One region of the Nonomuraea mangrovi genome, then DNA from elsewhere that is predicted to be linked to it. Evidence: riboswitches for the same ligand, from Rfam matches in the RefSeq annotation. Region 1 holds a riboswitch; the other holds the start of a gene.
The links. Region 1 has a riboswitch for guanidine ahead of ACFSKW_RS06885 (MBL fold metallo-hydrolase). Riboswitches for the same ligand answer to the same signal wherever they lie in the genome.
Positions count from the first base shown of each region.

Region 2: it holds a riboswitch for guanidine, as region 1 does, so the genes downstream of both, ACFSKW_RS11935 (DMT family transporter) here and ACFSKW_RS06885 (MBL fold metallo-hydrolase) in region 1, are expected to answer to the same signal.

Region 1 is NZ_JBHUFV010000011.1:38,263-45,253, reverse strand. Features, by position in the region: gene ACFSKW_RS06900 (alpha/beta fold hydrolase) at 1-344, shown strand, start outside; gene ACFSKW_RS06895 (hypothetical protein) at 356-1,132, opposite strand; gene ACFSKW_RS06890 (ABC transporter permease) at 1,245-2,630, shown strand; guanidine-III (ykkC-III) riboswitch at 3,344-3,411, shown strand; gene ACFSKW_RS06885 (MBL fold metallo-hydrolase) at 3,425-4,303, shown strand; gene ACFSKW_RS06880 (PhzF family phenazine biosynthesis protein) at 4,375-5,295, shown strand; gene ACFSKW_RS06875 (AfsR/SARP family transcriptional regulator) at 5,269-6,991, opposite strand, start outside.
Region 2 is NZ_JBHUFV010000017.1:70,809-77,799, forward strand. Features, by position in the region: gene ACFSKW_RS11925 (acyl-CoA dehydrogenase) at 1-1,142, opposite strand, end outside; gene ACFSKW_RS11930 (class I SAM-dependent methyltransferase) at 1,243-2,049, shown strand; guanidine-III (ykkC-III) riboswitch at 2,060-2,120, shown strand; gene ACFSKW_RS11935 (DMT family transporter) at 2,141-2,464, shown strand; gene ACFSKW_RS11940 (VOC family protein) at 2,507-2,893, shown strand; gene ACFSKW_RS11945 (SRPBCC family protein) at 2,890-3,357, shown strand; gene ACFSKW_RS11950 (hypothetical protein) at 3,354-3,794, opposite strand; gene ACFSKW_RS11955 (GNAT family N-acetyltransferase) at 3,880-4,803, shown strand; gene ACFSKW_RS11960 (molybdopterin-containing oxidoreductase family protein) at 4,771-6,777, opposite strand; gene ACFSKW_RS11965 (M28 family metallopeptidase) at 6,830-6,991, opposite strand, start outside.

The DNA.
Region 1 (6,991 bases):
ATCCGCCCTTCCAGCGGCCCGGTGACGGCGACGCTTACATCGACCCCGCCCACTTCCACCGCCTGTGCGCCCAGGATCTGCCGCACAGCACCACCGGCGTCATGGCCGCGACCCAGCGTCCCGGCGCCCTTGCCGCGCTCGTCACCCCGTCCGGGCCTCCGGCCTGGAAGACGGTGCCAAGCTGGTTCCTCGTTGCCAAGCAGGACCGCATCATCCCCCCGCAGGCCGAACGCGCCATGGCCAAGCGGGCCAAGGCCACCACCGTCGAGATCGACAGCTCGCACGTCGCGATGCTGAGCCACCCCGACGCGGTCACGCGGCTGATCCTGAAGGCCGCCCGCTAAGGGCTTGTGATCTACAGTTGGATCTTGTTGTGGCGGAGCCAACGTTTCCAGTAGTGGCTGCTGCGGGCGCGGGCCTGGTGAGCGCGTCGATGGTGTGACCAGGCCAGGGCGCGTTGCAGGATTTGGTCGATGGGGCGGGTGGCGGCGCTGGTCAGGTGTGCCAGGAGACGGCGGATCTCGGCGGCCACCAGAATGTACTGACGCTGCCCGTTCAGAGTGACGGTCTCGATGAAATCGCAAGCCAGCAGCGCGTCGGCTTGCGAGCGCAGGAAGTCCGCCCACGTGAGCGACGCTCGTTCAGGGGACGGGTCTATGCCTTCCTGCTTGAGGATCTCCCAGACGGTGGACGGCGCGATTTTGATGCCGAGGGTGGCGAGTTCGCCGTGCACTCGCCGGTAACCCCACGAGGGGTTCTCTCGGACCAGCCGTAGAACGAGCACGCGGATGGATCGCACGGTGGGCGGACGCCCCGGCCGCTTCCTCTGACAAGTGCGAGCGTGGCTCTGCTTGAGCAGATCGCGGTGCCAGCGCAGGACGGTATCCGGACGCACGAGGAGCCGCAGTCGGCGTAGGACCTCGCGCGGTAACGATGACAGGAGCGCGGCCAGGAAGGCTCGGTCCTCGGGAGCGAACGTCACCTTGGTGTCGGCGCCGAGCTGCCGTTCAAGAATGGTGATCTGGTGGCGCAAGGCGAGGATCTCGACGTCCTTGTCTCGATCTCCCAGCGGTAGCAATCGCAGCGCGGCAAAGGCGTTCGTGACGGTCAGGTAGGCCAGGCTAAGAAGCACAAGTGATCATCTTGCCGAGGCTCTGTCCCTTCCGAGAGCCAGAGCCGGCGCACGTCGGGATCAGTCAGGCAAGCCGGATGGCCTGCACGGATGACATTATCGGCAGTGACACATGCGCGGCCCCATCTACGACGCGAGCGTCGGCGGCCTGACCGCCTGGACGCTCGGTTCGTCCCTCGCGCTGATCGGCGGGCTGATCAGCATCCTGCTGATGATCAGGCACACCAGGGTCGAGGAAGAGACCGGCCGGCGCGAGCTGCTGGCCTCGGGTGTCGTCAGCCGCCACGCCCCGCTGGCCGCCGCGCTCGCGGTCGTGCTGGCCGCCAACCTGCTGCTGGGCCTGCTGTCGGTGCCCGCTCTGGTCGCGGACGGCCTGCCCGCGGGTTCCTCACTGCTGTTCGGGCTGTCCATCGCCGCGGGCGGCTGGGCGTTCGCGGCCGTGGCCGCCCTCACCGCGCAGCTCACCGCGTCATCCGGTACGGGACGCGGCTTCGCGATCGCCGTCGGCGGCCTGCTGTTCGCGCTGCGCTCGCTGGCCGACGTCGGCGGCATCGGCTGGCTCGCCTGGCTGTCACCGTTCAGCTGGGTCCGGCTGACCAAACCTTACGCCGGCGACCAGTGGTGGGTGCTGGGGCTGGTCGCGGTGTTCGTCACCGCCGTGGCGGCGGCCGCGTTCGAGCTGTCCACGCGGCGTGACGTGGCCGGCGGTCTGGTTGCCGCCCGTCCCGGACCCGCCACCGGGGCGCTGTCGGGCACGTTCGGCCTGGCCGCTCGCCTGCACCGGGGCACGCTCGCAGGCTTCGCGATCGGCTTCGGCCTGCTGGGCGCCCTGCTCGGCGTGTCAGCGCGGGGGCTGGACGCCCAGTTGGACACGCCGCAGCTCCAGGAGCTCGCCGCGACCGTCGGCGGCGCCGACGCCCGCGTCTCGGATGTGTTCTTCACGTTCGTGATGTACGTGCTCAGCCAGCTCGTCACGGGAGCGGCGCTGGTGTCGGCACTGCGCGCCCGTGGCGAGGAGGCGGCGGGCCGGGCCGAGCTGCTGCTGTCCACCCCTGTCGGCCGGCTGCGCTGGGCGCTGAGCCACCTGGTGTTCGCCATTGTGGGCCCGGTGCTGCTGCTGGCCGCGCTGGGCGCGGCGGCGGGGCTCGCCTACGACGGCGATGTGGCCCGCGTCGCCGGGGCCACGCTGGCCTACCTGCCCGCGGTCTGGACCGTGGTCGGTATCGCGACGCTGCTGTTCGGCATGCTGCCACGGCTGGCGGCGGCCGCGAGCTGGACCGTGCTCGGCCTCTTCCTGGTCGTGGATCTGCTGGCGGAGTTCAAGCTCGCCACCGGGATCGTCCTCAACCTGTCGCCGTTCGTGCACGTGCCGGCGATGTTGCTGGACGGCGTCTCATCACCGGTGGCACCGCTGCTGGGGCTGACTGTTGTGGCCGTCACCCTGGCCACGGCGGGGCTGGCGTTCCTGCGCCGCCGCGACCTGATGCCCTCTGTCTGAACGCTCCCGTAGAGGCGCTGCTGGCCGACATCGACAAGGACCACGATGCCGAGTTCACCGCCACGCTGACCGCCGCAGTGACGCTGTGGCGGTCGGGCTCAGGGGTGCACGGCACGCCGCCCGACCGCGCTGCTCGGCTAGCTTGGCGTGAACCGGGCAGGCCAGCTCTCCAGGGAGGCATTCCAGGCAGGTCAACCAGCATGCCGTACAAGTTCGTCTGATCGCACGGTTGCCCGTCTTCGATCTCGTCGATCCACTCCTCATCGGCGCCGCCGCGGATCAGCTCGCAGACGCTACCGAAGCGGGTCGTTCGACGGCGGGCTGGTCACCGCAGGCGCTGACGAGCATGAGCGCGATCAGACCTGCCGCGGTGACGCCTGGGCGCGGGAGCATATCGTTAATCATCTTGGGCGTCGGCATCCGGGTCAATGCCGTCCGCGAACCGGGAGGAAGGGCCGGCGCAGTCCACTGCGTGGCGGCGCCCGCCATCCCTGCAGGGCGAGCCTAGGGACTGGTGCCCCAGGCTTCGAACTCGTAGATGCGGGTCCGAAGGTGACGTGATGGAGCAGGATGCGCTGCTGGCCGCTGATCATCAGCACCTGCGCGGCGTAGAGGCGTCGCGGATCCTCAAACACTGCTTTGCCGCGGCGACAGGCACCCAGGACAATCCACGGCGGCGAAGAGTAGCTGATCGCTGTCGTGGTACCGTCGCCGCGGAAGCCCGTACGTGCTTGCCCCGGACGAGATGTGCGCCGTACCCGGCCCGCTAAGACGACGCACTCGAAGGAGACGTCATGGATGCGGGCATTCCCCTGGTCGATTTCACTGGAGTGACTCCCCAGCCTCGTGCGCTGGATGTCCGGTGGATTCACGGCTCACCGTCGGCCAAGCACAACACCGATCCGGACATCCAGGTCCATGCGTACGACGAGCACACGTTCATCCTGCGGCAGAACATGGCGATCGACTACGAGGCGCCGTTCTTGTTCCTGCTGTTCGGAAACGCGCGGGCGGTGTTGATCGACACCGGTGCCACGGCATCCGCCCAGTTCTTTCCCTTGCTCCAGGTGGTCGATGAGCTCGTCGCCGGCTGGCTCGCCCGCCACCCCCGGGAGGAGTACCACCTGCTGGTGCTGCACACCCACCCGCATGGCGACCACGTCGCGGGCGACGATCAGTTCACCGACCGCCCCGACACCACGGTGGTCGGCGCGGACCTGGTCACCGCCTGGGAGTACTTCGGGTTCGGCAAGGATCCCGACGCCGTGGCGCAGGTCGACCTGGGCGACCGCGTGTTGGAGTGCCTGGCCGCCCCGGGCCACCACGAGGCGGCGGTCACGTTCTACGACCGGTGGACCGGGTTCCTGCTCACTGGCGACACGGTCTACCCGGGTCGTCTCTACATCCAGGACTGGTCGGCCTTCGCCCAGACCATCGACCGCCTGATCGACTTTTCTGACCGCCGACCCGTCACCCACGTCCTCGGCTGCCACATCGAGATGACCAGGCAGCCAGGCGTGGACTACCCGATCCGCACCACCTACCAGCCCGACGAGCCCCCACTGCAGATGACCACCGGGCACCTGCACGAGATCCGTGCGGCGATCAAGGAGATCGGCGACCGGCCCAGCCGGCGTGCCTACCCCCTCTTCATCCTCTGGCCGAACGCATGAGCCGCAGGAACGCATCGGACCCCCTGCCCGATGCCACCTCGTCCCCGGCCGCGATGCCTGTGGGCCGGCCGGTGACGCTGCCGCACCGGACCTCCGTCGTGTTCGGCTCGGCCTTCGTCGACATCCGCGATCCGCACAGCGGGCTTGGCAACCCCTTCGCCGTCGTCATGGGCGCCGACGTCGGGACCTGGGACGTGGGACAGCGCCAGGCGCTGGCCCGCCGCACCGGTACTCCCGAAACCGTGTTCATCGACGCCGTCCGCGAACCGCGCGCGCCAGACGGCCCCTACGGGTACGAGCTCCACCTCACTGTCCTGACCCCGACCGGCAGAGCACTCGGCGCGTGCGCCCACGGCTTCATCGGCGCCGCACACACGCTCGCCGAGACCGGGCTCACCAAGCCAGGCCACGACCTCCTGATCACCACGTCGACCGGAGGCTCCGCACGCGCCTCGCTTCCCCGTGCCCGAAAGGTCATGCTGCACTTCGTCTCCCAGGAGCCCCGGATTGCGCACGGCCACGAACAGGCACTGGAGAAGATCTTCCACCTGCCACTGCCATCTCTGGCCGACGGCCTGCCGATCCTGTCCGTCGGATCACCCAAACTGACCATCGAAGTGACACCCGCCACCTTCGCGCGACTGCGCGGGAAACTGAACAGTGTGAACTACGACCGGTTGATGGCCCTGCAGCGCGAACTGGACATCAACGGAATCCACATGTTCTGCCGCAACAGCACCACATCGTTGCCCGAACACGTGATCCAGGTGAACGCGTACCTCGGCCGGAACCTCGTCGTGGACCGGGCCACCGGTGTCTCGAGCGCGGCCCAGGTCAGCGCCGACCCGCACGTCAGCGACGGCCAGGAGCTGCAGATCGCCCAGTACACCCGGGCCGGCCGCTCGGCGGTCCTCACCTTGACCAAAGGGAAGAGCCGCAACGTCTGCGTGGGTGGCGCCGCATTCCTAGTCGACCACCACACGCCGCAGTGAGGCATCCAGAACTTCCGCATGTGCGACCGCGGCGGCGCCGAGTTGCCGCCAATCCACGTCGGTACCTATCAGGCGGCCGCGGGCGAACTCGCGGGCAAAGGCGTCCGCCCCTATGGCGCGCTGGACGGCGGCCGCGATTCGGTCGACGTCACCCCGCTCGCCCGCTGGCAACGGAGCCCTCACTGAGTCACGGGCTGCTGAGCCGGCACCCAGGAGGCGGGCCGCCGTCCGGTGGTCGCCCTCGCCCACGTATGCTCCTGCCAGCCCTTCCAAGGCGAGCGCCACGGCGCGCTGGTCTCCAGTGGTTAGGGCGGCTTCCAGCCCTTCCCGGTGCAGGTCGAAGGCCATGCCGGGGTCTCCGCGGAGCTCGGCGACGAAGCCCAGTTCGGCCAGGATGAGCGCGGTGCCTGGATCGCCTCGCCACTGGCGGCACCAGTCCAGCCAGGCACGCAGATGCCGCTCTGCGGTGTCGAGGTCACCGCGTCGCCTGGCGGCGAGGCCCAAGCCCACCTCTGCGAACTGCTCCGTGCGGGTGTTCAGTTGGTCGGCGGCCAGCCGCCTGGCCCGCTCGTGGTACTGGTCGGCCTCGGCGTACGAGCCAGTGAGCAAGGCGATCCGGCCCAGCATGGCGAGGCTGTCGGCGACCTGGGGCCAGAGCCGGAGGTCTTCGGCGACGTCCAGGGCATCGCGGTGCAGGGCGCGGGCGCGCTCGTAGTCGCCGCTGATCTGGGCGAGGAAGCCGAGGAGGTGCGTGGCCTGCAGCAATCCCCAGCGGTCGCCTTGCTCGCGGAAGAGCGCCAGGCTCTGCTCGGCGTCGCGGCCGGCCGCGTCCAGGTCGTGCACAGCGGTATGGGAGGCGTGGACGCTCAGCGCCGCAGCAATTCCCCACTTGTCGTCCAGCGCGCGGAACGTCGTGAGCGCCCGGCTCGCCAGGCCCAGGCTGACGGACGGGTCGTCGAAGCCGGAGTGGGCCAGGCTGAGGAGCCATTGCGCCTCGGCACGGGCCCGCGGGTCGGCGATCCGAGCGCAGAGCTCGTCGAGGTGCCCCGGCGAGACCGCCGCGGGCTGATCGCGGATCAGCAGGCTCACGCCGGCGTGCCAAGCGGCGGCCACGGCCCGCGCTTCCTGGTCGCCGCCGAGCGTCAGCGCCAGCTCCAGTGAGCGGCGGGCCTCGCCGAGGCGGCCGCGCAGGAACCAGTACCAGGACAGCGCGGTCACGAGCCGAAGCGCCCGGTCCGCGGCGCGCCGCCGTACCGCATCGTCCAGCGCCGAGCGCAGGTTGGCGGCCTCGGCATCGAGGAGGCGCAGCCAGTGCCCCTGGTCGGGGCCGTGAAGGAACGGCCGGGCGCATACGGCCAGCGCGGTGTAGTACGCCCCGTGCCGCTCCCGCACGGCCTCCGGCTCTCCAGCCTCGTCGAGGCGCTCCAGGCAGTAGGCCTGTACGGACTCCAGCAGCCGGTACCGGCCGTGGCTCACGACCACCAGGGATCGGTCCACCAGCCGCGCCAGCAGGCCGAGCACCTCCCAGGAGCGGACGCCGTCTCCCGCGCAGACCGTCTCGGCCGCCTCCAGCGTGCAACCGTCGGCGTGGACGGCGAGCCGACGCAGGACGGCACGTTCGGAGCCGGTGAGCGGCTCCCAACTCCAGTCGATCATGGCGCGGAGCGTTTGTTGCCGCAGCGGGGCGCCGCGCCGG
Region 2 (6,991 bases), on a different contig from region 1:
GGGTTGATCAGGAGCTCGTCCTGGAAGGTGGCCGTGTAGAGGACCAGGGCCCGCATGCCCTCGGCGTACGACTTCTGCAGCATCAGCTCGCGCCGCACGTCGGGGTGGTGCGTGATGGTCACCCGCGGCGCGGACTTGTCGGCCATCTTGATCAGGTCCGCACCCTGGACGCGGGACTTGGCGTACTCCAGCGCGTTCAGGTAGCCGGTGGACAGGGTGGCGATGGCCTTGGTGCCGACCATCATCCTGGCGTGCTCGATCACCATGAACATCTGCTTGATGCCCTCGTGCACGTCGCCGACGAGGGTGCCGATGGCCGGGTGCTTGTCGCCGAAGGTCAGCTCGCAGGTCGTGGAGACCTTGAGGCCCATCTTCTTCTCGACGTTGGTGACGTAGACGCCGTTGCGCTCGCCGAGCGCGCCGTCGTCCAGGTTCACGTGGTACTTCGGAACCAGGAACATCGACAGGCCCTTGGTGCCCGTGCCCGCGCCCTCGGGCCTGGCCAGCACCAGGTGGAAGATGTTGTCGGCCATGTCGTGCTCGGCGCTGGTGATGAAACGCTTGACGCCCTCGAGGTGCCAGGTGCCGTCGGGCTGCTGGATCGCGCGGGCGCGCCCCGCGCCGACGTCGGAGCCCGCGTCGGGCTCGGTCAGCACCATGGTGGCGCCCCAGTTGTTCTCGATCGCCAGCTCGGCGAACCGCTTCTGGTCGGGGGTGCCGAGCTTCCACAGCGTGTAGGCGAAGTTGGGGCCCGCGGCGTACATGTAGAGGGCGGGGTTGGCGCCGAGCACCATCTCGGCGGTGGACCAGGCCAGCGTCCGGGGGATGCCGGGCCCGCCGAGCTCGGCCGGCAGGTCGAGGTGCGCCCAGCCGCCCTCGACGAGGGCCTTGAAGGACTTCTTCACACCATCGGGTACGGTCACCGTCGAGGTGGCGGGGTCGAAGACCGGCGGCGTGCGGTCACCCTCCTCGAAGGAGTCGGCCAGCACACCCGTGGCGAGCCTGTTGACCTCGTCCAGGATGCTGCGGGCGACGTCCTCGTCCACTTCCGAGAACGGGCCGTTACCGAGGATGTCGCGGCGACCGAAGACCTCGAAGAGGTTGAACTCCAGATCCCGCACGTTGCTCTTGTAGTGGCCCATGGCTGCTCTCTCCTAGAACCGGGGGCGTTTAGTACTGGCGAGTAACCTTACTCTGAATGCTACCCGCGGGTAACCTCTGCTAAGCACTTACCCTCGACACATGAATGCCGAGGCGTTGAACGAACGGTGGCGGCAGAACCTGGAGTCGTGGGCCATCCCGCCGGAGATCCTGGCGAAGGCGCCCGTGGACCCGTGGGGGCACTCGCCCGCCCGTTTCGCGGCCAGGACCGACCGTGCGGTGGCCGAACCCGAAGGACCGACCCTGGCAAGGGTGGCCGAGGCGCTGCCGGAGGGTGGGACGCTGCTCGACGTGGGATCGGGGACGGGGGCCGCCTCCCTCCCGCTGGCCGGCAGGCTCGGCGAGCTGGTCGCCGTGGACACCTCGGCCGCGATGCTCGCCGAGTTCACCGTGCGCGCCGACAAGGCGGGCGTCCACGCGACGACGATCGAGGGCAACTGGCCGCAGGTCGAGGCGAAGGCGGGCAAGGCCGACGTCGTGGTGGCCGCGCACGTGGTCTACAACGTGCCCGATCTGGCCGCCTTCCTGCGCGCCCTCGACTCCCACGCCACCCGCAGAGTCGTCATCGAGCTGCCGCACCGCCATCCCATGAGCTGGATGAGCCCGCTGTGGGAGCACTTCCACGGTGTGCGGCGCCCGGTCAGGCCGATCGCCGAGGACGCGGTGGCCCTGGCCGCCGCGCTCGGCTTCGACGTGCGGGTGGAGGAGCGGGAGGCGCCCATCGAGCGTTTCGCCACGATCGAGGAGCTGGCCGCCAGCGTCTGCCACCGAGCCTGCCTCGATCCCGCACGGGCGCCCGAGGTGGCCGCGACGGCCATGGAGATGGGCATGTGGCCGGTGCCCCGCGACCGGTGGGTCACGCTCTGGTGGAATCAGAACGACGCCTGAGCGGTTGGAGTGAGTGAGCGACCCGCTCCCGGACGAGACGCGCCGTACCCGGAAAGCCAAGACGACGCACCCCTACGACAAAGGAGTGCACATGGCTTGGGTCATTCTCGTCGCCGCCGGCCTGCTCGAGGTCGCGATGGCCTACTCGCTCAAGATGAGCGACGGCTTCTCCCAGGTCTGGTGGGCGGTGAGCTTCCTCGTCTTCGCCGTCCTCAGCTTCGGCGCGCTCGCGTTCGCGCTCAAGAGCCTCGAGGTCGGCACCGCCTACGCGGTGTGGACGGGCATCGGTGCCGTCGGCACGGCCACGCTCGGCATGCTGCTCATGGGCGACGACGTCTCCGCCGTCAAGCTGGGCTCGATCGCGTTCATCCTCATCGGAGTCGTCGGCCTCAACCTGGCGGGGGCGGGCCACTAGCGTGGTTTGACGCGTTCACGAATGTGGCGATTGGGTGGGCGCATGATTGAGATCCACGCCGTCACCATCGACGCGGCGGACCCGTACGAGCTGGCCACCTGGTGGAGCAACGCCACCGGCCTGCCGCTGTGGGGGGAGTGCGAGCCCGGAGACACCGAGGTCGCCATCCGTACCCACCAGGATCCGTTCCTGCTGTTCATCCAGGTGCCCGAGGGCAAGACCGTCAAGAACAGGGTCCACCTCGACGTCAACGGCACCGAGGGAAGGACCCGCGACCAGGAGGTCGAGCGCCTGCTCGGCCTCGGGGCGAAGGTCCACGAGGACCACCGCAACCCTGACGGCACCGGCTGGGTCACCATGCACGACCCCGAGGGAAACGAGTTCTGCGTCTGTCGCTCGCAGGCGGAGAAGGACACAATGTCCTCGTGAGTGAGCCCAGCGCCTCAGCGTCCATCGAGATCGACGCCCCGCCCGAGAGGGTCTACGAGCTGGTGACCGATCTGGAGGGCATGGGCGCATGGAACGCCGAGTGCGAGCGCGCCCGCTGGATCGGCGAGGTGCGCTCGGCTCGGCGCGGCGCGAGGTTCCGCGGCAGCAACCGCAACGGGTCCCGCCGCTGGTCGACCGTCTGCACGGTGACCGCGGCCGAGCCTGGCCGCGTCTTCGCCTACCACGTCCGCGCCGGCGGGATGCTCGACATCGCCGTCTGGCGGTTCGACATCACCCCCAGCGAGATGGGCTGCGTCGTGGAGCAGAAGACCTGGGACACCAGGGGGAGGTTCATGCTGGTCGTGGGGCGGCTCGCGACCAACGTCGCCGATCGGGCCGCCCACAACGCCGCCAACATGCGCCGCTCTCTCGAAGGGTTGAAGCGCGTCGCCGAGAGCGGCTAGCGTGCCCTGCCCTTCATGGTGAGCGTCAGAATGCCCGCGATGAGGTACACCAGCGCGCCGCTCCACAGGGAGTCCCACGCGGCGCCGAAGATGTCCTCGCCGTCGAGCACGAGCTGGACGGGGTAGCTCAGCACCGCGGTGATGCCCGCGGGCAGGAGCGCGAACTTCCACGGATGCCGCAGCGACCAGTTGCGCGCCTGCCTGGTGACCCTGTCGCCCTCCTCCGGTTTGGCGACCGCGCCGATGGCCGCGATCAGGGCGAACAGGCTGATGCCGAGGCCCAGAGCCCACGACAGGTCGGCCGACCCCGTGATGGCGCCCAAGCCGAAGCTCACGGCGGCCACCGCACCGCCGCCCACGGCGGCGGCCTTCCAAGGGGCGCCACGGAGCGCGGCGCCCGACAACGACAGTTCTTCGCGTCGAGAGAGCTCGTTCATGTATCCAGAGTGCCTTTCGGCACCCCTTGTCCACATCGGGGAATCACCCTGAGAGTCCCCCGAGGCCGGCTGCCATGATGCGGGCATGCAGGAATTCACTCTTGAGCGGCTTGGCGACGACGACGCGGACCGGCTGCGGGCCCTCAGGCTGCGCGCCCTGGCCGACGCCCCCGACGCCTTCGGATCCACCTACGACAAGGACGCCGCCTACCCGCGGGAGAAATGGGTCGAGCGCCTGTCCAACCCTGACTCCGTCTGGTTCGTGGCGGTGGGCGACGGCCAGGACGCCGGGCTGGTGTGCGGCCTCGAGGAGCACCCCGGCCACGTGCACCTGCTGTCGATGTGGGTCGCCCCGGAGGCCAGGGGCGCGGGTCTGGCAGGGCGGCTGGTCGACGAGGTCGTCGCGTGGGCCCGCGCCCGTGAGGCCGAGGAGATCGGCCTGTGGGCCGTCGACGCGAACGCCGCCGCCCGCGCGCTCTACGCCCGTAAGGGCTTCCTGCCCAGCGGCAGGGTCATGGCGCTGCCGTCCAACCCCGGCCTGATGGAGTCGCACTACGTGCACTCCCTGGTCTTCCGTACGGCACGCGCCGCCGACGTGCCCGCCGTAGTGGCGCTCATCCTCGACGACCCGATCGCCGCGGCCAGGACGGGACAGTACGGCGACGAGCACAGGGCCGCCTTCGAGGCCATCGACGCCGACCCCAACAACGAGCTGATCGTCGCGGAGCTGAAGGGCGAGGTGGTGGGCACCATGCAGCTCACCTACATCCCCGGCATCTCCCGGCGCGGCGCCACCCGCCTCCAGGTCGAGGCGGTGCGGGTCGCCGGCCACCTGCGAGGGCAGGGGTGGGGCCGCAAGATGATGGAGTGGGCGCACGCCAAGGGCAGGGCCAGGGGGTGCGCGATGGTGCAGCTCACCTCCGACAAGAGGCGCGAGGACGCCCACCGCTTCTACCGCTCCATCGGCTACACCCAGTCACACGAGGGGTTCAAGCTCGAGCTCGACTAGGTTGTCGTGGTAGACGGCGCCCTTGCCCATGTCGGCGTCGCGCTCGTCCACCACGGCGTTGGGGTTCGATCCGCCGATGGTGTGCTTGGGCCATCTGCCCTTGGGGCTGGCCACGACGCCCTTGGCCACGCGGTCGCTGACCTCCACGTCGGCGAGGAAGTAGCCGTTGTGGTTGACCACCCTGACGCGCTGGCCAGTGGACAGGCCCCTGGCCTGCGCGTCGGCGGGGTTCACCAGGATCACGGGGTCCTTGGCCCTGCGCAGCAGCTCGGGGTTGTTGCCGAACGTCGTGTTGAGGAAGGTGTGCGAGGCGGGCGTGATCAGCGTCAGCCTGTCGCCCGCCGTACGGGAGGACAGGGAGGGCACGAAGGCCTTGCCGCGCCGGGGGAAGCGCAGCCTCCCCGACGGGGTGGGGAACCCGTCGGCGAACGGCTTGAACGGCGAGGGGTAGCTCATCCGTACCCACCCCTCCTTGCGCAGCCGGTCGAGCGTGACGCCGTCGAGGGAGGGATGGCCGCTGGACAGCAGCTCCGCGGCCAGCTCCAGATCGGAGTCGTACAGCGAGGGCTCGGTCATGCCCATGTGGGCGGCCAGACGCCGGAAGGTCTCCGTGGTGCACAGGGCCTCGCCCGCGGGCGCGACGGCGGGCTCGTTCCACATCAGGTACATGTGGCCGTATCCGGCGTGCAGGTCCATGTGCTCGGTCTGCATGGTGGCCGGCAGCACGATGTCGGCGTAGTCGACCGTGTCGGTGGGGAACTGCTCCATGACGACGGTGAACAGGTCCTCTCTCAGCAACTGACGCCTGATCCTGTTGCTGTCGGAGGTGGAGCCCATCGGGTTGGCCATGTAGACCCACAGGCACTTCACGTCGTCGAGCTCGGAGGCCAGCCGGGTCATGAACCTGGTCTTGACCGGCCGGGCCAGCAGATCGTTGCGGCGGTCGATGTTCAGGTGGACGTGGTCGCTGGTGGAGTAGGCGACGCCGCCGCCCGGGTGGCGCCAGTCGCCGGTGACACCGGGGATGGAGGCGATCGTCCGCATGGCGGTGCCGCCGCCCTCGTGCCGCTGGATGCCCATCGTGGCGCGGATCGCCGTGGGGCGGGTGTGCGCCAGCCTCATCCCCAGGCTGTGGACGGCCTCGGCCGGGATCCCGGTGACCTCGGCGGCCCGCTCGACGGGCCAGTCCATGATCTCGGCCCTGAAGTCCTCCCAGCCCTCGGTGTGCTGGGCCAGGTACTCCTCGTCCTGGGCGTTCTCCGACAGCACCACGTTGAGCAGCCCCAGCGCCAGCGCGGCGTCCGTGCCGGGCCTGATCGCCAGGTGCTCGTCGGCCTGGTCGGCCGTCCTGGTGCGGATCGGGTCGATCGCCACGACGTAGGCTCCGCCGGCGCGGCCGTCCTGGATGAACTTCCACAGGTGGTGGCCGCTGGTCAGCGTGTTCGTGCCCCACAGGATGATCAGCTTGGACCGGGCGAAGTCCTCCGGGTCCATGCCGCCCGCGGTGCCCTGGGTGCGCGACAGGCCCAGGCTGCCGGCGACCGAGCAGATGTTGAGCACGTGCTTGGACGCGCCGAGCACGTTCCAGAACCTGCGCCCCGCCACGCCCTCGCTGCCCTGCAGGTAGCCCAGCGACCCCGTGCCGAGATAGGGCCAGACCGCGTCGCCGCCGTGCTCGTCCACGATCGCCCGGAGTCTGGTGGCGATCTCGTCGAGCGCCTCGTCCCAGGTGATCCGCTCGAACTGGCCCGAGCCCTTCGGCCCCGTACGGCGCAGCGGATGCAGGATCCTGTCGTCGGCCCTGGTGTGCTCGAGGTAGCGGTTGACCTTCACGCACAGGGCGCCCCGCGTGTACGGCTGGTCGGGGTTGCCGCGCATCTTCACGGCCTCGCCGTCCTTGACGGTCACCACCCATGAGCACGTGTCGGGGCAGTCAAGTGGACATGCCCCCAAAACTCGCAGTTCACCCGACATGGATTCGAGTGTAGGCGCAGCGTCCCACGCGGGGACGCCGCGCCTGCGAGCGTCAGCTCAGCGCCTTGGGCACCTCATCGCTGTGCGAGGTCTTGGCCCTGGTGGCGATGCCGGGGGCGTGCGGCCCGTTGATCGTCGAGGAGTCGAAGGCGTAGGTGCCCACGAGCGTGGCGATGGCGTCGGCGTTGACGTCGAGCGCCGTGTCGTTGATGTT